One region of the Synechocystis sp. PCC 7509 genome, then DNA from elsewhere that is predicted to be linked to it. Evidence: predicted binding sites of a transcription regulator. Region 1 holds the regulator's gene; the other holds the start of a gene.
The links. Region 1 encodes HrcA, which represses chaperone genes, less so after heat shock. Its sites were predicted from a motif close to TTAGCACTCNNNNNNNNNGAGTGCTAA; they were not measured.
Positions count from the first base shown of each region.

Region 2: the regulator HrcA is predicted to act here: its motif matches at 5,107-5,133, upstream of groES (co-chaperone GroES).

Region 1 covers NZ_ALVU02000001.1:2,609,315-2,619,786, forward strand. The annotation lists gene moaC (cyclic pyranopterin monophosphate synthase MoaC) at 1-244, shown strand, start outside; gene SYN7509_RS0213105 (hypothetical protein) at 334-594, shown strand; gene SYN7509_RS0213110 (DUF3181 family protein) at 672-977, shown strand; gene murJ (murein biosynthesis integral membrane protein MurJ) at 1,204-2,814, opposite strand; gene ccmS (beta-carboxysome assembly chaperone CcmS) at 3,114-3,539, shown strand; gene SYN7509_RS0213125 (hypothetical protein) at 3,649-4,113, shown strand; gene cysE (serine O-acetyltransferase) at 4,132-4,881, opposite strand; gene SYN7509_RS0213135 (hypothetical protein) at 4,938-5,426, opposite strand; gene SYN7509_RS0213145 (DUF3352 domain-containing protein) at 5,782-7,449, opposite strand; gene SYN7509_RS0213150 (rhodanese-like domain-containing protein) at 7,559-7,918, shown strand; gene hrcA (heat-inducible transcriptional repressor HrcA) at 8,069-9,133, shown strand; gene SYN7509_RS0213160 (hypothetical protein) at 9,185-9,859, shown strand; gene SYN7509_RS0213165 (ABC transporter ATP-binding protein) at 9,982-10,472, shown strand, end outside.
Region 2 covers NZ_ALVU02000001.1:1,789,423-1,799,894, forward strand. The annotation lists gene SYN7509_RS0209155 (acetolactate synthase large subunit) at 1-29, opposite strand, end outside; gene SYN7509_RS0209160 (NAD-dependent succinate-semialdehyde dehydrogenase) at 112-1,476, opposite strand; gene SYN7509_RS0209165 (response regulator) at 1,906-2,316, shown strand; gene SYN7509_RS0209170 (Na-translocating system protein MpsC family protein) at 2,299-2,676, opposite strand; gene groL (chaperonin GroEL) at 3,055-4,692, opposite strand; gene groES (co-chaperone GroES) at 4,774-5,085, opposite strand; gene SYN7509_RS0209185 ((2Fe-2S) ferredoxin domain-containing protein) at 5,276-5,746, shown strand; gene SYN7509_RS0209190 (response regulator transcription factor) at 6,006-6,653, shown strand; gene SYN7509_RS0209195 (NIL domain-containing protein) at 6,690-6,986, opposite strand; gene cysW (sulfate ABC transporter permease subunit CysW) at 6,998-7,876, opposite strand; gene cysT (sulfate ABC transporter permease subunit CysT) at 7,866-8,723, opposite strand; gene SYN7509_RS0209210 (sulfate ABC transporter substrate-binding protein) at 8,752-9,816, opposite strand; gene SYN7509_RS0209215 (riboflavin synthase) at 10,075-10,472, opposite strand, start outside.

The DNA of each region.
Region 1 (10,472 bases):
TCAGAAAATAGAAGTTCAAATTACCCCCGATTTGCAATTGCCAGGTTATGTAATTAGAGCAACAGTTAAAACCAAAGCCGAAACCGGGGTAGAAATGGAAGCTTTAACGGCTGTATCAGTTGCGGCACTTACGTTGTACGACATGGCAAAAGCCTTAGAAAAATCTATAGTAATTGAATCAATTTGTTTAATTAGCAAAACTGGCGGTAAATCCGGCGACTATAGCTATAGCAATCCTATTTGATTTATAAACATATAACAGTAGGGGCGCAATGCATTGCGCCCCTACGCGATCGCACTTAAAATTAACTTTAGTATCTACAATCCTAATCCATGCCTCCTCGTTGGCCCCGCAAACCAGACCGCAAAGACCCAGCTTTTCGCAAGCTAGACGATAGAATGACCTTTGCTACTCATGTAGCAGCTTTTACCGCCATTAATTCGGGATTGTGGTTTTTTCACAACTTTAAATACGCTACTTGGGAATGGTTGCCTTGGTTTACAGCAATTCATCTAGTAGTATTACTATCGCATTTAATTTATATTAGTGCGATCGCCGATTACTCCTCAGAAACACCGCCCAAATCCACCTAAAGAAAGACTACGAACAGTAGAAGAACTCTCGGCAAATAAGCGATATTAGAAAATAGAACTATTATTTACTAACTATCATGGCTATTAACACTACAGAAGTAATAGAAAAACTCGCTTCAGAAATTGGCGAAAATGTGTACTTGGATATTGCTAAATGGCATTTATATTTATCCAATGCTCATTTACATACCCTTCTTGCCGAACAACTTTATCCAATTCTTAGCGCCAAATCTTTAGATGAAGACCGGGTTTTACACATTTTGCAATCAATCCCAGTTAAAATTGGTGGCGGCAAAAAGGAAGTATCGTTAATTGATTTTATGCCTATGCAGTGCCAAGTAATTTTGATGGACATTTTAGAAAAATATCAGCGCAACTTGTAAAAGAATGTTGAAAAAGTCTGTTGATTAGTATCCAATAGTTGCATTATTGCTTAAAAAGGGCGGCTAATAGCTATTTATTTTCCCCCTTTTTTAAGGGGGTTAGGGGGGATTGCCCTTAGAATACACGTTACCAGTCAAACCTTTTAAAACAGTCTCTAAGCAAAAAAGCATTTTTAGCTAAACAAACCAAGTACCGCTTAACATTCAAATCCTAAGCGGTTTTTCACTACCTACCGAGTTTTTGGCGGATTCTAGATATAAAAACATCAACTTCTGGTAACTTCATCTGCATCGCAATTAGAGCAAAAACGCCAATTCCCACTCCTCCAGCTAAACAAAGCTGTACTAATTGCTCTTTGAATCCATCATCGATCCAAACTTGCTGTATTCCCCAAAGAGTTCCCCAACTAGCTAAACCAGCTAAAAAGCTGCTTCCCGTCAAAGCCAAAATAGGCAAACTCCATTCAAGCCAGGGTAAACCGTGCAGTTTGCGATCTAGCATCCAAAATAACAGCAGCATCGATATGATATTTACTAGCACCGTTGCCAAAACTAAGCCCGGTGCGCCAAGGATTTTAAAAAATAAGTAAGCAAAAATAATATTAAAAAATATGCTTACCATACTGATGCGAAAAGGCGTATCGCCATCGCCCAAAGCATAAAATACTCTAATTAAAACATCGCGCCCAAGATAAACAAACATCCCAATCCCGTACATAACCAGTAAAGAGGACACCAATTGAGACGCATTGCGATCGAAAGCTCCTCGCTCGTATACTACGCGCACAATAGGGACAGCGAGGGCGATCGTAATCGCTCCTAAAGGCAGCATAGTTATTGCTGTAAGTAATAATCCCTGACGGATGCGCCCTTTTAATTCATCCCAATCTTGAGGATCGGCAAGTCGGGAAAAAATCGGCAGCATTGGTACTAATATCACATTAGAAAGAATGCCCAAGGGTGTTTGAATTAATAACCCCGCGTATTGTAAGGCTGAAGCCGCCTGTGGAATATAGGAAGCTAAAATCAAAATCACGTATAGATTAATATGACTCATACCCGACGAAAACGTTGCTGGAGCCATGATTTTTGTAACTTCCTTGACTCCTGGCTGATTAAAATCAAAGCGCAGCCGTAAAGTCCCCATCCCTGACTTCCATTGTGCGGGGACTTGGATTAACCACTGCAAAACTGCTCCTGCTAAAGTCCCCCAAGCTAAAACCGCTCCCCCCAGCATTGCGTATTCGGGAGTTGTAACTTTTGCCCCTAATTGCCACGCTAAAACCCCCAAGCCAATAATTACAGTAACGCTCGAAAATAAAGGGCTAACCGATGGAAGCCAGTACAAGTTAGCCGCATTCAATGTCCCGAAGCCAATGCCAATTAACCCCGCTAACAGAGCCATTGGAGCCATGATTTGCATTTGTCCGATCGCAATTCCCCGAACTTCCAATCCGTGCGGTGTAGTATTTAACCCCGGCGCTACTAAGTCAATAATTCCTGGCGCAAAGAAAATTAAGGCGATCGTTACTAGCAACAGCAACCCACCGACAAAAGTTGTCACCGTCTCTACTAAAGGCGCAGCTTCCGATTTGGGGCGTTTGGCTAAAACGCTGACAATAGCACTATGAAAGGGCCCGTTAATACCGCCTAATAGCACCAATAGAAAGCCAGGAATCACATAAGCGTAGTTAAAAGCATCGGCAACTACACCCACACCAAACACCGCCGCGATCGCCTGAGTGCGTACCAACCCAAAAACTTTACTAATTAACGTTGCCGCCGCAACAATTCCAGCAATGCTAGCTAGAGAGCGAGAAGGGTTTGATTTTGACACTGAATATATTTAAAAATACCTTAACTTCTATCCCCATTGGGATTTATAAATAATACCGCTCTCTCGCACCGTAGTCTGACAAGGTAAGTTCAAGACATTGATTTATCGTCCAAATCCGTTGAGTTAGGGCGATCGCATTTATTAAAAATACCTTTTATGGCGATCTCTAAAAACACAAGCGCGATCGTAGTTCAAAGCACACTGAAGAACCGAAAATTATCGGGAGTATTGTTGAGTTGCATATATGCTAAGAAATAGCAACAGTGTAGATATTAGCAGTAACGGAGTAATTGAACCTCGTGTTTAGCAGCCCCCAACTTGATGGTAAAGAAAATAACTGGCGATACCAATTAAATAAATTTGTTAAAGCCAATCAACGAGAATTGGCGGCTTTGTCTTGGGGTTTTTGGCTGGCAAAAGGCGATAGTCAAGATACTTTAGGTATCGATCTTAAACCAACACCGCATTTTATTTCTTGCCCAAAAGCGGAGTTAGAAAAGCTCAATCAAAATGTGGATAACCACATCCAAGAAATTTTAGGTGTAATTGATGGCTATAAAGCCGATAAAGAAGTCGTTATTATTGCGATCGGCAATAGTCAAATTAAGCTAATTCAATTTCAAAGTGAACCGCCGCCATCCCTTTGTTACGACGAAATTGCTGCCGATATTGACACTTTAGTTCAGTTACTAGAACAGAGAATGCTTGAGCAAATCAAAGACTAAAGTTAGACAAAATAAAAGCTGCTAAATATTTGACAAGACATTGAGTAATTGAATACTAATTAAATTTACATATATTTAAGCTTCTAGGTTGACAAACCAAGTAGGAGTTTTGAATAGAATTGTTGCAGCGTTGTATTCAAGCATCGCCACTATTATTATTAGCAAAATAATATTGAAAGGAGAGCAACAACAAATCGTGCATAAAATATCACCCGAAACATTGCAGCAAGCCGAACAACATGGGAAAAGCTCGGAAAAACAGGGTATGTTACTGGAGGCGCTAGGTAAAAAATTAAACAATCTTGGCTTTGATATACAACAAGAGAGTAGCTTAATTGAGCAATGCGGTAAAAATTCCCAAAAACACGCCAAAGCATTACAAAAATATGCAAAATCTGCTCAAAATGAATGTGTAGATTCCACAGAAAAATACACTAAAGCGGGGGAAGAACACGTAAAAGCTACATGGGAATATATAAAAGCCATCAATGAGTATTTGAAGATAGCCCAAAAACAACTTAATGATTCTAAAAAAACCTACAGCAAATTGTTAGAGCAAGCTGAGGACACCTAACTTGCTTTAACATTTAAACTAAATACCCGATCCATCAAAAAACTCTTGAATTGCCTTATCTCTAATTTGACAGCTAGAAACAATTGCCGCCGAGACATCTTTTGCTTCTAAGATTGCCTCGTGAGAAGACAATTGTTGATGATGCAGGTTGTCTACTTGTTGTTCTAATGCTTCGATGCGATCTAGCAAAGCGCGAATAACCTCCGCCTCGGAATCTGGTAAACTACCGTGTTCGAGGGGATCTACTCTCACTCCCGCACGATAAATAATTCTACCCGGTACGCCGACTACGGTGCAGTTAGAAGGGACACTTCGCAGTACGACAGAACCCGCACCAATTCTAACATTGCTGCCAACTTCTATATTGCCTAATACTTTAGAGCCAGCACCAACTACAACGTTATCCCCTAAAGTTGGGTGACGCTTACCGCTTTCTTTGCCTGTACCGCCAAGGGTGACACCTTGATAAATTAGTGCGTAGTCGCCCACAATTGCCGTTTCACCAATCACAACTCCCATCCCATGATCGATAAAAAAACTTTTGCCAATAATTGCGCCAGGGTGAATTTCAATCCCTGTTATAAACCGAGCAATAAAAGAAATCAAACGGGGAATAAACGGAACGCCAAGATGGTAAAGCCAGTGAGCAATGCGGTGAAACACAATTGCTTGGAAACCAGGGTAGAAAAATAAAACTTCTAGCCAGTTACGGGCAGCAGGATCGCGCTCAAATATAATGCGAAAATCAGCTAGCAGTGTAGATAGCACGCCGTTATACCCACCTTGGGTAAATACTCCAATTTTTATTTTAGCGTTAAGTGTTACTACTCTTGCACAGAAAGGGTGTATTTATACTTTGCCCCAGCATCGATCGCACCTACCCAAATAAGATAAGTTCCCGCTCGCCATTTGGCACTCTCAATACTAGCATCCTTGTTACTGCCCGTGTCATCGCCACAGCTAATACTATCTTTTGGCCCTTTGATAACTAAAGTAGTGTCGTTTCCTTTGCTATCTACTTGTACTTTCAAGCGCTCAAAACCTTTATCTAGTACCAATATATGATCGGGATTTGTATCGCCAAAACCAATACAAGGGCTATTATTGCGATCGCGGTTGGCAATAGTAGATAAAGAATAAGAGCCTCCAGTAAAGCCTGTAGCTGTGCCTTGGGCGGGTTTAAAACCAGGAGACAAAGTCATGGTGCCAAAATTAGCTGGTTGAGCAACTACGGGTAATGCACTAATAGCTGCAATCAGCGCTAACAAATAGCTGTTTTTAAATTTAACTAAGGGACGAATAAACTTCATCATAGCCCTGGGAATATTTCCCATAAAATATCTATCTATAACTACTCTAACCAATCGAATTAGCAATTAGTTTTTAGAAGTGACACAGTTTACTCTGGCATACAACAACTTTTAGCAGAAGTTAATATTTCTGTACTTACACGCCGCAAATAAAGAGCTAATATTTAACTATTTATCCCCAAACTTTAATTAATAATGCCTCCTTTTGTGCTGATTATCTTTTTGTTAATTGCGGGAACTTTTTTTACACAAATACTTGTACTAATCCCACTTAATTTGATCCGCAGCTTGAATTTGCCGGGGGGAGTGTGTTTAGCTTTGTTAGCGCTGGTGCTGGCGTGGTGTTTTGGCGAGTGACTTATTTAGAATTGAATTTAAAGAAAGCGCCACCTGTAAGCAAGTCTTCTTTGTTGTCATAACTGCTAATAGTTAGCGATCGCAAATTACTAAAAAATGGCTTCCCTGCTATTTCAAGCAAGCTAATAATCGGTAATTGTTGCTTGACGATTGCTTGGTTTGCTTGCCAATCAACATATACATAGCCTGCATTTGGCTGCGGGAAAGCATTAGTACTAGCTAAAAATTGGGAATTATCAGCTAAAGAACCATTTTTATCAGTTTTTAACACTTGTTCCATCGCATCAATAGAAGTTGTAAAAATCTCGTAGTTGCCTACAGTAGTATGTACGCCTTTGACTTTAGCGCTAAGGGTAATAGCGGAGGAACTTGCGCTTTGCGCCGCTACAGGCGTTAATTGCGTCCATGCAGAGACTTTTTGATTGGCTAAGGGTAAAGAAGTAACAGTCAATTCTTGAGCAGAGGCGATCGCATTTAATTTCTCTATTCCGGCGATCGCGCGATCGCTTCTTTCTACGACAAAAATCCAATCATTATTTGGCAGCTTTCCTAGAGCGTATTCTCCCTGTACCCAATTGAAAATATCATCTTTTAAATTGATACCCCAACTTGCTTGTAATTGCGCCAATGGCTTTTCAATTAACTGAGTTACCGATAATCCTGGGGAAACTTGCGCCCAAAATTGCTGCAAATTACTACTAGATAACTTACTTAAATCTACTCCAGAAATCGCCAAGCTAACGGAGGCAGGAATATACTGTAAAGCCTTAGATGGTTGAGATAAAGTAGAAATTGGCGGTAAAATTTCTTTGTCTAATCCTGCAACTATAGTAGTTTCTGCAAGTAATCCCTGGGGATTTAATTCAAGAGCAACAATTTGACTTTCATAAGTTGGTGATAGTTGATTTTCTTTTTCAGTCGACAAGCTAGGATAATTTAGAAAAGCTAACCCCACTTTCCGCGCTGGTAATTGCGCAAGTGCTTGCTGATACTGGTTAGAAGTTGTCAAATTAAGATCGGGGGCTTGGACATTATTAATTGCTTCTTTTAAAACTTGAGGGTGATTAGCAAATAACACAAAATCATTCCCTACTACCGCCCCCGAAAACCCACCTTCACTTTTGGTTGATAAACTTTCTAATGGTAAACGCGGACTATTACTTAATAACCTAATACCGTTGAATTCTTCAATAACTAAATTTGCGCCAGCGATCGCCTTTTTTGCAAACAATAACTCTACAAAATCCCGGCTTTTTTGTGCGTCTTTAGTTGCTACAGCTAATACATAGCCCGGTTGTTGCCCATTACTAGGATCGCGATCGAGATCGCGGCTGGCAATAGCTGCGGTAATTTCATCTCCTACCCAAGGCTTAATATCTTGCTCGTAGTCAATGCCCGTATTCGCTAGTACGCTAGTTTTGAGTCTGTTTAATTCATCTTTAGTTTTGCGTTTTTCTTTAGAACTTGCTACCACTTGCGCCAAATCTTCTAGGCGATCGGGATTTATGAGCATTGATACCATAATCGGCGCTTGCTTAGGCACAAATATCGCGGCGGCGGGAGTCTTTTGGCTACCAATTAACGTTGCTCCCAAGCTCTTACAACCGCCAATCCCCGTTAGAAATAGAACTACAATAACTAATATAGAAAAAAATGACTTTTGATTCATATCCCAAAACCACTTGCAAAAATTAATATTGACAACTCATCAACATCATGTATTCCCTTAAAAACTTCTAGGAATGCTAAAAATAAGTTTAGTACCAAGTTTGAGTAAGATGTCAGCCCAATTTTCACCGCCGATTGTTTCCGTTAGTGTAGAAGAACTTGCCCAACATCTCAATAGTGGTGCAATAGAAGGATTGCAGTTGATAGACGTAAGAGAATTAGAAGAAATTGCGATCGCCTCTATACCTAATTTTACGATTTTGCCTTTGAGTCAATTTAACCAATGGGCGGAGCAAATAACTACCCGTTTCGATCCTCACAAAGAAACCTTGGTATTGTGTCATCACGGTGTTCGCTCTGCTCAAATGTGTCAGTGGTTAGCTAGTCAAGGATTTACCAATGTTAAAAATATTACTGGTGGGATTGATGCCTACGCTAGTCAGTGCGATCGGGGCATTGCTTTGTACTAAATTGTTCAAGTCACCAAATCCTAGGAACAATTGCGTCTAACTAATACAACTTATTTGTTATCTTGTATAAACAGATTCAAATATTCAGCGAATTTTTAGACAGAATCTTTGCAAGCTCCTATAAAATTGTGCGTCACGTTCGCTTCAGCTATGCAAGTCAAGCTTACCAATAGACAACAACATATACTTTGGGCAACAATCCGCCATTACATCGCCACGGCAGAGCCTGTAGGTTCAAAAGCTTTAGTAGATGGGTATAAGCTGCGCGTCAGCCCCGCAACAATTCGCAATGCTATGGGGGTACTGGAAAAAGCTGGATTGCTCTATCAACCCCACACATCGGCGGGTAGAGTACCGTCAGATTCTGGCTACCGAATTTATGTAGATGAATTAATTACTCCTTCAGACATTTCAACTCGCCAGTTAGAGCAAATATTGCAATTGCGTAAAGAAGATTGGAGTTTGGAAACTTTACTGCAAGGTGCGGCGCAAATCCTCGCCACTGTTAGCGGTTGTATTACGCTAATTACGATGCCACAAACCAGTACCGCTAGTTTGCGCCATCTCCAGCTAGTACAGGTAGATCCGGGGCGAGTAATGGTAATTGTCGTTACCGATGGCTACGAGACACAATCGGCGTTGATGGAGTTACCTAGAGCAGAAGATAGTCCCATTGATGCGGAAGTGGTAGAAAGAGAGTTGCAAATTCTTTCTAATTTTTTAAATAGTCAATTGCGAGGGCAAAGTTTAGCTCAGTTAGCGGTACTAGATTGGAGTCAATTAAACTTAGAATTTCAACGCTATGGGGATTTTTTGACGAATTTCTTAGCTGATTTGCATCGTCGCGCCAAACCACCCGCCGCAACTCAAATTATGATTCGTGGTGTATCGGAAGTATTGCGTCAACCAGAATTTTCGCAATTGCAGCAAGTAAAAACAATTATCCATCTGTTGGAAGAAGAACAAGAACAACTTTGGCAGTTAATATTTACACCAGAGGTTGTAGGATTGGGCAGGCAGCGAGTAACAGTAAGAATTGGCGCAGAGAACCCTTTAGAGCCAATTCGCGGTTGTACGTTGATTTCGTCTACTTATTTGCGGGGTACTGTACCTGTAGGTAGTGTAGGAGTATTGGGACCGACACGGATGGATTATGAAACTGCGATCGCTGTGGTGGAAGCGGCGGCGGATTATTTATCTGAGGCTTTAAGTTAGTAATAATTGGCTGTTTGAACCCGTGAAGTTTATTTAGTAAATAATATATTTATGAGTAAAAAAATTGCTTTTGTAGCTTTGTGGCTGAGTTTTGTTACTTATGCTTTTTTTCTTGCTCCTCCCGAACAACCAGGTACTTTTGAATTAATTAAAAATCTTTCTACAGGTGTTTGGGATGGTGTCAATCCCTTAGTTATTTCTTTATTTAATATTATGGGTATTTTGCCTATGATTTATAGTTGCTTACTATTTATTGATGGCAGAGGACAAAAAATATCTGCTGCGCCTTTTGCTTTAGTTTCTTTTGGATTTGGCGCTTTTGCAATTTTACCTTATTTATTTTTGCGCCAACCAAATCCAGAATTTCTAGGCAAGAAAAATTGGTTTATTAAATTACTAGATTCTCGAATTACAGGATTTTTTCTACTTATTAGCGTTATAGGTTTAGTTGGGTACGGGTTAATAAATGGCGATTGGGCAGATTTTGCACAGCAATGGCAAACCAATCGTTTTATTAATGTCATGAGTTTAGATTTTTGCTTGCTTTGCTTGTTACCATCGGTACTGATTGGCGATGATAGGTTGCGGCGCAATATGAATAATCCTGCACTCTTTTGGATTACTGTATTGCTACCACTATTTGGAAGTTTGATTTATTTGTCTGTGCGATCGCCTCTGGTTGAAACTAGCGAACAAGTATCAGCGCAAACAGTAGTGTCTACCTAAATTATTTTTAGGGAAACCTAGACAAAATGTAGCTTAACGCTGCGATCCATATTTTGTTTATGCTTGTGCAATTAATTAAATCTACGAGCTAGGGTGGAGATGCGCCTATTTTTTAGCTGGAAATGATTAGTCGAAAAAAAAATATTACTAGATTAGTTAGACAAATATTTGCCGTGTTTCAGTATAGTGGACGAGCGCTGGAATTGGTATGGAACACTAGCCGCACGCTGACAATAATTTTGGCAAGTTTGACAATTATTGCTGGTTTGCTTCCTGCCGCGATCGCCTATATTGGAAAATTAATTGTTGATAGCGTTATCCTCGCCTCTCAATCGGGATTAATGCGCGATCGCAATGCAGCCTTTATCTACTTAGGAATAGAAGCTATTATAGTTGCCATTCTTGCCGGAAGCCAAAGAGGGCTAAGTATTTCTCAATCTTTACTGAGGGTATTATTAGGGCAGAAAGTTAATGTTTTAATCCTCGAAAAAGCGTTAACTTTGGATCTTGCTCACTTTGAAGACTCAGAATTTTATGACAAAATGAGTCGGGCGCGGCGAGAAGCTTCTAGTCGTCCTTTAAGCTTAGTTAGCGGTACTTTTAAATTAGTCCA
Region 2 (10,472 bases), 820 kb from region 1:
CATTGAACTAATAATTCTGCTGTATTCATTAACTTGCTTCCTTCACACTCTATATAAAAAATAGTTGACGCGATCGCCCTTCTACCTAATAGTTCCCAATTAGATAGGACTTTATTTCACCCAAACGGTTTTAATATTCACAAATTCATGAATCCCCGCTCTGCCCAATTCTCGACCATAACCGGACTTTTTGATGCCGCCAAAGGGCATTCGGGGGTCAGACTTGACCATACTGTTGATAAATACCGCTCCGGCTTCGATTTCGTCAATTAGGCGATCGCTTTGGGCTTTATTATTTGTCCACCCACTAGCACCTAACCCAAAGGGCGTATCGTTGGCTAACTTAATCGCTTCATCAATATTTGCTACTTTAAATAACAATGCCACTGGCCCAAAAAATTCCTCTTTTGCTGTGGGGCTTTCGGGGGGAATATCCGTTAATATTGTCGCTGGATAGTAGTTTCCGGGGCGTTCTAACCTTTGTCCGCCAATTAACACTTTTGCGCCGTCTTTTACTGCTTGGCTAACTTGATAGTCTAAGTCTTTGAGAATGTTCGGCGTTGCCAATGGGCCTAAGTCTGTATCTGGCTGCATGGGATCGCCGACTTTTAAAGCGGCAAATTTTTCTACTAATTTTTGCTGGAATTGCTCGGCAATTTCTTCTACCACAATAAAGCGTTTTGCCGCAATGCAAGATTGTCCATTATTAAGCATCCGCGCTGTGACAGCGGTAGTTACAGCAGCTTCTAAATCGGCGCTACCCAAAACTATAAACGGATCGCTGCCTCCCAATTCTAAAACTACTTTTTTAATTTGTTTTCCGGCGGCGGCGGCTAAACTTGCTCCTGCTACTTCACTTCCGGTTAAAGTTGCGGCAGAAATGCGATCGCTATTTATTAAATCGCTAACTTTGTCCGCTCCTACTAACAATGTTTGAAATACTCCCGTAGAAAAACCTGCTTTAGTAAAAATCTCCTCTATTGCTAAGGCACACTGCGGTACATTGGAAGCGTGTTTAAGTAAGCCTACATTCCCCGCCATTAACGCGGGTGCTGCAAAGCGAAATACTTGCCAAAATGGGAAATTCCAAGGCATTACCGCCAAAATTGCCCCCATTGGTTGGTAGCGAATAAAACTAGCACTAGCATCGGTAGCAACGGGTACATCGGCGAGAAATTTGGCAGCGTTTTCGGCATAGTAACGACACACCAAAGCGCATTTTTCAACTTCCGAAATTGCACCTTTAATCGGTTTGCCCATTTCTAAAGTCATAAGTTGCGCGTATTGCGCTTTATTTTGCTCTAACATGGCGGCGGCGGCGATCATTACCTCCGCGCGTTTGTTTATCGGTGTTTTTCGCCACTTTTCACTAGCTTGCTGCGATAACTCAAGTTTAGTTTCAATTTCACTATCTGTTAGTGCTGTAAAGGTTTTTAGCGTTTCCCCCGTAGCCGGATTAATTGTAGAAATCGCCATTACTTTTCGCCTCCAGAAGTGCGATCGCCTTTCCCTTTCTATTTTGGCGCTAAAATTAGGGAATGTAACGCTTTTTGAGCGATCGCTTTCTCCTTTGTTTTTGACAAATTTTTCATTATTTTAATAAAACGTATTGCTTTGTAAACCTAACTACAGCTTTCTCCAAAAACCTAAGCTATTGTTAAAAAATATTAAGTTTATTTGAGATGCCAACCAGTTGAATCTTAATAATCTTGGCTACTGTTAACAGCGATACTAAAACTTAGTTAGCTTTTTTGCCTGTCTCGTCTCAGTAATACAGTAAAAAATTAGTTAAGAGCCAGTCCGTCACGAGCGCCAGCTACGCCGCTTGGGGAATGCCTCAATTAGAAGTTAGGGCAAAAATGCTTTCGTCTGTTGATGAAGTCCCACTTAATGGAGTAAAAAAAATTGGAAGTTTTAGCTAAAAATAGCGAAACAATTGCTAAACAAGCACAAATTTTAGCTGTAGATGATAATGAAGATAATTTGCTGTTACTGAGAGAAGTATTAAATGTATTTGACTGTTCGTTAATCACCGCAACAGAGGGGCAAATAGCTTTACTCCTAGCCCAAGTTTACCATCCTGACCTGATTTTGCTAGATGTAATGCTGCCAGATTTAAACGGTGTAGAGGTTGTCCGCCATCTGAAGCAAAACCCAACTACAAAAAATATTCCTGTAATTGCTGTAACGGCTTTAGCTAGACAAGAAGACCGCGATCGCCTATTAGCGGCGGGTTGCCAGGAATATATCACAAAGCCCTATATGCTGGAAGAATTAGAAGCAATGGTGCGTTGTTATTTAGCTAGAAATAGTTAACTCTGGGGCATGAGCTAAAATCGCTACAATGCTAGTTCTCCCACTATCTAATGATGACTTGCTAATTAAATCTGTAAGTGGAATAGACGTAACTTCTTCAATTGTCGATTTAAGATAAGGTTCAAAAGCCAAGTGAATATTAGTTCTTACTTCTTGCGCCAATTCTCCCTTGCCAATATCTATCAATAACTGCTCTGGTTGGGTAACAGAATCTTCAATAATCACTGTTAAATTTTTATCTAGCAGTTTACAAGAAATTTGCTGGGGTTGATGTCCGAGAATTTTTAAATATACCTGTTGAATGCGCTCTAATAACTTTTGCTCTAACTGTTCTTGAGTTGGGGGAAAACTTTTTGTCATAAATTATTTGTTAAAAAAGTAACTAATTTAATTTTTTAATAATTTATCCGATCAAGGTTTAACTACAAACAACCCATAGGCATATATAGCGATCCTATTCGAGTTATGAAATATGAATAGCCCCCAACCCCCAATTAAAGGTGGCTAAGAGTCTTGTCCCCCAAAAAAAGGGAGTTAGGGGGCGAAACTCTCTTGCTGTTCACGACTGATTGCAAACGTTGTAGGGGGCGGCATCTTTTGGGGAGAATCCTTCTTCCCAAAAGATGCCTTCGCAATGCATTGCACCGGTGCATAAATAAAAAAGCAGAGCTTCCTGAGAAACTCTGCTTTTTTTAAAGTAACGGTTAAGGCGCAAGTAATACTTACACCTACGGACGATTAATAATCGTAGTCGCCGCCACCCATACCGCCACCTGCTGGCGCTGCGCCATCTTTTGGCTCTGGCTTGTCAACTACAATGCACTCAGTAGTTAAAACCATACCAGCGATAGAAGCTGCATTTTGCAGAGCAGAACGAGTTACCTTAGCAGGATCGACAATTCCCGCCGCAAACATATCGACAAATTCGTTAGTTGCAGCGTTAAAGCCGACATTAAAGTCTTTTTCTTTGACGCGCTCGGCAATTACTGCGCCATTTTGTCCGGCGTTTTCAGCAATCCGCTTCAGGGGAGCAGCCAAAGCACGAGAAACAATCATCGCCCCAATCAATTCTTCATCTTTGAGGTTAGCTGTTGCCCAAGCTTCCAATTCAGGAGATAGGTGAGCTAGAGTTGTACCACCACCGGGAACAATACCTTCTTCTACGGCGGCTTTAGTCGCGTTAATCGCGTCTTCTAAACGCAATTTGCGATCTTTCATTTCTGTTTCTGTCGCTGCACCAACTTTAACTACCGCTACACCACCAGCCAACTTAGCTAGACGCTCTTGGAGTTTCTCTTTGTCGTAGGAAGATTCGGTTTCTTCCATTTGACGGCGGATTTGTTCGCAGCGAGTTTTAACCGCTTGCTCGTTACCTTCAGCCACAATTGTTGTAGTGTCTTTGGTAATGTTGATGCGACGGGCTTTACCTAGCATTTCTAGCTTGGTGCTTTCTAGCTTCAAGCCAGCGTCTTCCGTAATTAGTTGACCGCCAGTCAATACGGCGATATCTTCTAACATAGCTTTACGGCGATCGCCAAATCCTGGAGCTTTAACCGCCGCTACGTTTAGTACACCCCGTAAACGGTTAACTACCAAAGTTGCCAAAGCTTCTTTTTCAATGTCTTCAGCAATAATTACCAAAGGACGACCCGAACGAGCTACTTGCTCTAATACAGGTACTAAGTCTTGAACTAAAGCAATTTTCTTGTCGGTTAACAAGATATAAGGCTCTTCAAAAATTGTTTCCATCCGCTCAGGATCGGTGGCAAAGTAAGGAGAGATATAGCCTTTATCAAAGCGCATCCCTTCGGTAATTTCTAGCTCGGTGTTCATAGATTTCCCTTCTTCTAGGGAAATTACGCCTTCTTTACCAACTTTGTCCATCGCGTCAGCAATCATTTGACCGACTTCTTCATCATTACCCGCAGAAATTGAGCCAACTTGAGCGATAGATTTAGAATCTTCTACTGGACGAGCGTGTTCGGCAATTTTGCCTACTAAGAAATTAGTTGCTTTGTCTACGCCACGCTTGAGGGAAATTGCATTAGCTCCCGCCGCTACGTTTCTTAGCCCTTCTTTGACCATTGCGTGAGCAAGGACGGTAGCTGTAGTAGTACCGTCTCCCGCCGCGTCATTAGTCTTAGAAGCTGCTTGACGAATTAGCGCTACGCCAGTATTTTCTACGTGGTCTTCTAATTCGATTTCTTTGGCAATGGTTACGCCATCGTTAACAATTTGGGGTGCGCCAAATTTCTTCTCTAGAACTACGTTACGACCTTTGGGACCTAAAGTAACGGCAACGGCTTCTGCCAAAATGTCCATGCCCTTTTCTAACGCACGACGAGCATTCTCGTTATATATAATTCGCTTTGCCATATGGATAAACCTGTGTGGTGAGGGGGTTAAATTGCTTAAGGACGAAAGAAAATAAATCTTTTATCTTTGCAGTGAGATTGCTTAGGCAACTACGGCAAGAATGTCTTTTTCAGATAACAGGACGTATTCTTCTGTACCAAGCTTGATATCTGTGCCAGCATACTTGGAGTAAAGGACTTTGTGTCCTATTTCTACTTCCATTTGCTGACGAGTACCGTCATCATTACGCTTACCATCACCCAAAGCGACTACTTCCCCTACTTGGGGCTTTTCTTTGGCGTTATCGGGCAAATATAGACCTCCGGCGGTCTTTTCTTCGGCGGCGCTGACTTTGACAAATACGCGATCGCCTAGGGGCTTAACTGTCGATACACTTAAAGTTACTGCTGCCATAAATAGGTTTCTCCCAAAAAATTAGCACTCTCTGCTCCTGAGTGCTAATTTAGCTAAATATGCAGCCTAAAAGCAACAAAATTTTGTGTACGGGTTTCCGAACTTATACCCTGTGATAGTTGCAATGGCTGTGGTAATTGGTTTAGAAGTGCGATCGCTCTATTGACACCAAATATTATCTTTTGTAACAATGACCCCAGAAAATCCCGCCGCCATCGAGCTAGTTGAAAAAAATGAAACTTGCCAAGCTAAAGACTTAGACTCCTTAGCTATTTGTATTAAAAACTTAGGATTAGAGCAAATTGAACGCCACATTTTTATTTGTGCTGGCCCAACTTTTCCTCAATGCTGCTCCACAAAGACGAGTTTAGAATCTTGGGAGTATCTAAAAAAGCGATTAAAACAGTTAAAACTCGATAAGCCAACAGATACTCGTCCTAGTTGTATATTTCGCACCAAAGCTAATTGCTTGCGAGTTTGTAGCGCTGGCCCAATTTTAGTAGTTTATCCTGATGGCGTTTGGTATCGTCAAGCAACTCCTGAAGTTATTGAGCGGATTATTCAAGAACATTTAATTAATAACTGTGTTGTTGAAGAATATGCTTTTTTAACTCATCCTTTACCGCAACCTGTAGTTTTTGATACACAAGTAAATAAATAATAGTGACAATGGTTTTTTATGCTAAGACAATATCAAACCTAATAGCAACATTTGTTGATAAGACTGCTAAGATTTTAGACGGAAAAATTAATATATAATAACGCATTAGATATACTATATAATTCCGTAGCATTACTGGAATGCAATTTTTTAAGATTGGCAACTTCGCTTTAACCGCTAGATGCTATCTTTCGGGAAACAAGGCAAGACACCTATTTATAAAATTTCCTTGAATTAAAAGTAACCACCGTAGCAAAGTATGAAAGAAACTAGCGTTAAAGAACACAAAAGACTGCTATTAATTGATGATGACCCAAATTTAATATTGCTAGTCAAGGATTATTTAGAATTTCGGGGTTATGAAGTGATCACGGCAGAAAATGGTAGAGAAGCTCTAGAAGTTTTAGAAAATGATGTCCCAGACATGATTGTTTGCGATGTGATGATGCCAGAAATGGATGGCTATGATTTTGTAAGTAACATTCGCGAAGATGAGCGTACTAGCTGGATTCCTGTCTTATTTCTTTCTGCCAAAGGTCAAGCTCAAGACCGAGTCAAGGGTTTAAATGTAGGCGCAGATGTGTACATGGTCAAACCTTTTGAACCAGAGGAATTAGTAGCCCAAGTAGAAGCATCGCTCAAACAAGCTTTTCGGCAAAGACAGCAATCAAGTGATGGGGGCGATAATGAATCAAAAATTCAAGTTCCCTTCGATGTTCACCTGACGCAAACAGAATTGAAAGTAGTGCAATTTGTAGCTAGAGGTTTAGCTAATAAAAATATTGCTGACGAACTCAATGTAAGTCAGCGCACCGTAGAAAGTCACGTTTCCAATATGCTAGGCAAAACCGGGTTGCACAACCGCACCGAACTAGCGCGGTGGGCAATTGAAAACCAAATGACTTAAAAGTTACAGAAACTCAAACTTATTATCAATTACCAATTACCAACCATCTTCTTCCGCCCTCGATTGTCCCCAAATTTCTAAATCCAACTCATTGAGGTAAGTCAAAGCACTTTGAATTTGCTCGGCTTTACCTCGCAATTCGAGTTCAAACCAGCCATCATCTCGGATATTTGCGCCCAGTAAGGCGGCAGCAATATTTACGGTGACACCATAATGTGAAACTAAACGCGAAATTATGGGTTCTTCGTGCAAGTTTTTGGGGATATGAATTTTGATTCGAGTTTGAGTTGGTCTAGAGTGCAAAGAAAAGTTGTCTTGATTTTGGATAGACATAACACGCTCTCCTATTCAATATCTTTGATTTGAGTTTTACGTTCCAAAACTTCCTTCAATACCAACGTTACCAAGGCTAAACCCGCCAGCAAAACCGCCGCCGCAAAAGCAGATTCGGTTTGATACTGCTTGTAAGCCTCCTCTACAAATAAAGGTAAAGTTTGGGTTTTGCCGCCAATATTTCCCGATACAACCGAAACTGCACCAAATTCGCCCATAACTCTAGCATTGGTTAAAATTACTCCGTAGAGCAGACCCCAGCGAATATTTGGCAGGGTGACGCGCCAAAATATTTGCCAATCGTTCGCTCCTAAAGTTTTTGCCGCTTCTTCTTGGTCAAAACCGGATTCTTCCAAAACCGGGATAACTTCACGGGCGACAAAAGGCATCGTAATAAAAGCACTAGCAATTACCATGGCTGGCAGCGCAAAAATTATTTTAATATTTGCCGCATTTAGTAATGGCCCAAACCAGCCATTACGCCCGTAGAGTAATACAAGCATTAATCCTGCTACTACGGGAGAAACGGCAAAAGGTATATCAAGAATGCTAATTAGCAATGCTCTACCGCGAAATTGATTGCGGGCAATTACCCAGGCTGCACAAAGTCCAAAAACGGTGTTGACGGGGACAACAATTAAGGCAATTATGACGGTGAGCTTAATTGCATGAAGAAAAACAGGTTGGGTTAGGTTTGTCAAAAAAGGCGCAAACCCTGACTTAAAAGCTTGAACAAAAACGTTTGCGGCGGGAATAAATAGAATTAAAGCAAGATAAGCAACCGCAATTCCAATTAAAACAAATTTTACCCAGGGGCGATCGCCATTAGCTAATTTTTTCTTAGGAAAACTTGCATTAAAAGACTTACCAGCAATGTTGTTAGAGTTCATAGCGTCGCCCCCAAGCTTGCAACAGGTTGATTGCTAACAAAATCAGTAGCGACAGCACCAGCAAAACTGTACCAATTACTGTTGCTCCCGAATAGTCGTATTGTTCCAATCTTTGAATAATTAGCACCGAAGCAATCAAGTCCTGATAAGGGATATTTGAGGCAATAATTACCACCGAACCATATTCCCCTACCGCACGAGAAAAAGCTAAAGCTATTCCCGTCAACATCGCCGGCATTAAGGGCGGTAAAATTACCCGCCAAAAAGTCTGCCATCTAGAAGCCCCCAATGACCAAGCTGCTTCTTCGATTTCTTTTTCCATTTCTTGCAACACAGGCTGCAAGGCACGCACGACAAAGGGCAGAGAGATGAATAACATCGCTATCCCTACCCCTAAGCGCGTAAAAGCTATTTTAATTCCGTAGGGGGCAACCAAAGAGCCAAGCCAGCCGTTATCGCTATAAACCGTTGCTAAAGTTAATCCGGCAACGGAAGTAGGCAAAGCAAAGGGTAAATCAATTGCCGCGTCTACTAAGCGTTTGAGCGGGAAATCGTACCTAACTAACACCCAAGCAATTAATAGTCCCAAAACTCCGTTAATTAGGGCGGCAACAAAGGCAGTAACAAAAGTAACATCGTAAGTTGCTAAAGCAACAGGACTTGTGGCAATTTTCCAAAAGTCAATTGGCTTTTCTGTTGCTGCTTTTAAAATTAAGGCTGATACTGGCAACAACAGCACAATTGTCAAGTAGCCTAAAGTAATTCGCCAAGGGACAGACAGCCCTAATATTTTGTTTAGGGGTTCCCAGGAAGTCGGTTTTTTTTGCTTGGAGTAAGAAGATACCATTTATAGTTTTTTGGTTGCGAATATTTCTTTAACTAGCTTGAATTTTGTCAAAAACTGCCCCATCTTCAAAAAACTTTTTCTGAATTTCGTCCCATCCGCCCATATCTTGGGCAGTAAACAAGGTTTTAATCGGTACGTACTGCTTTGACACTTCGGCTGCTACGGTAGGATCTACGGGGCGAAAGCCGACTTTAGCAAATTCTCTTTGGGCTTCTGGAGTGTAAAGATACTCTACAAAGGCTTGGGCAATTTCTCTTGTGCCGTGCTTGTCAACATTTGCATCTACCACTGCTACAGGATTGTCGATAGAGATATTAACATCGGGAACTACATAAGGCAATTTTTCGCCATTTAATCCTGCTAAAATTACTTCATTTTCGTAGTTAATTAATACATCTCCCTGTCCTTGCTTAAAAAATACATCGCTAGATTCGCGAGCATCCCTAGGCAATATCGGAGCATTTTTGATTACTTTAGTTGCAAAGTCAAGGGCTTTTGCTTCGTCGCCTCCGGTTCTTGTTACCGAACCCCATAATCCTAAAAAGTTCCATCGCGCCCCCCCGGAGGTTTTGGGATTGGCGGTAATTACGCCTACTCCTGGTTTGGCTAAATCTGCCCAAGTTTTAATGCCTTTGGGGTTGCCTTCACGGGTAACTAATGCCGCTACAGATTTATGGACGATCGCATTATTAGGTGCTTGTTGTTCCCATCCTGGTTCAATTAGTTTTGCTTGCTCGATTTTTTTTGTATCTAATGCCAATGCTAAAGCTACTACGTCGGCTTCTAAACCGTCAATTACTGCACGGGTTTGAGAACCACTACCGCCGTAACTTTGGTTAAAAGTGACATTTTGATTTTTTTCTTGTTTCCACTTGGCGGTAAATTGAGGAATAATTTTTTCATAAGCAGCGCGGGTAACAGCGTAGGAGACAAGGGTTAATTCTTTATCGCCTCCACTGGCGGCGGTGCTGGAAGTGCTGCTAGTGCTGTTTCCTCCCGAACAAGCGGCGATCGCACTTGATAATACTACTCCTACCAAAAATAAAGCTACAAAGTTTTTTAACTTGCTTTTAGTTATACGCCACCAACTCATACTCTTTTCTCCTTTTAATCCCCGGTTAATCGGTCGGAATACCGGACTATTGTATCAAAATAAATGATACAGGATAATTAGGCAACTGATGGGGAGGTAAAAATTTTTGTTACTTATTGCCATGAAGTATCCAAAGCCAAAGTAAACCACAACTGGCTGACTTGAATTTGGAAAATACAAATGTATTCAACTCCAAGCTAATTACCAGTCAGCAATCAAAAATCGCACTCACTGACTAAAACTAATCAATTAAATTACTTACAAGTAACCATTTTCCGCCAAAAACGCCGGAGTCAAATCATTTTCATGCCGGGAATTAGGAATTAATTTTTCCATGTACTTACCCAAAATATCGGCTTCCAAATTCACCGCATCACCTAGCTGTAAATAGCTGAGGTTAGTCTCTGAGTAAGTTAGGGGAATAACCGCTACTTTAAACCAATAACGTTCATGGTTATAATCAGCAATGGTTAAACTTATACCATTAACCGCAATACTACCTTTGGGGACAATGTAACGCGCGATCGCACTTGTAGTTGTAAAACTTATCTCCCAAGAAGTCGAAGTTTGCTCAATTGCGTCCACGTAACCAATCCCGTCTATATGTCCCATGACAAAATGTCCCCCCAACTTACTCCCTACGCGCAAAGAAGGTT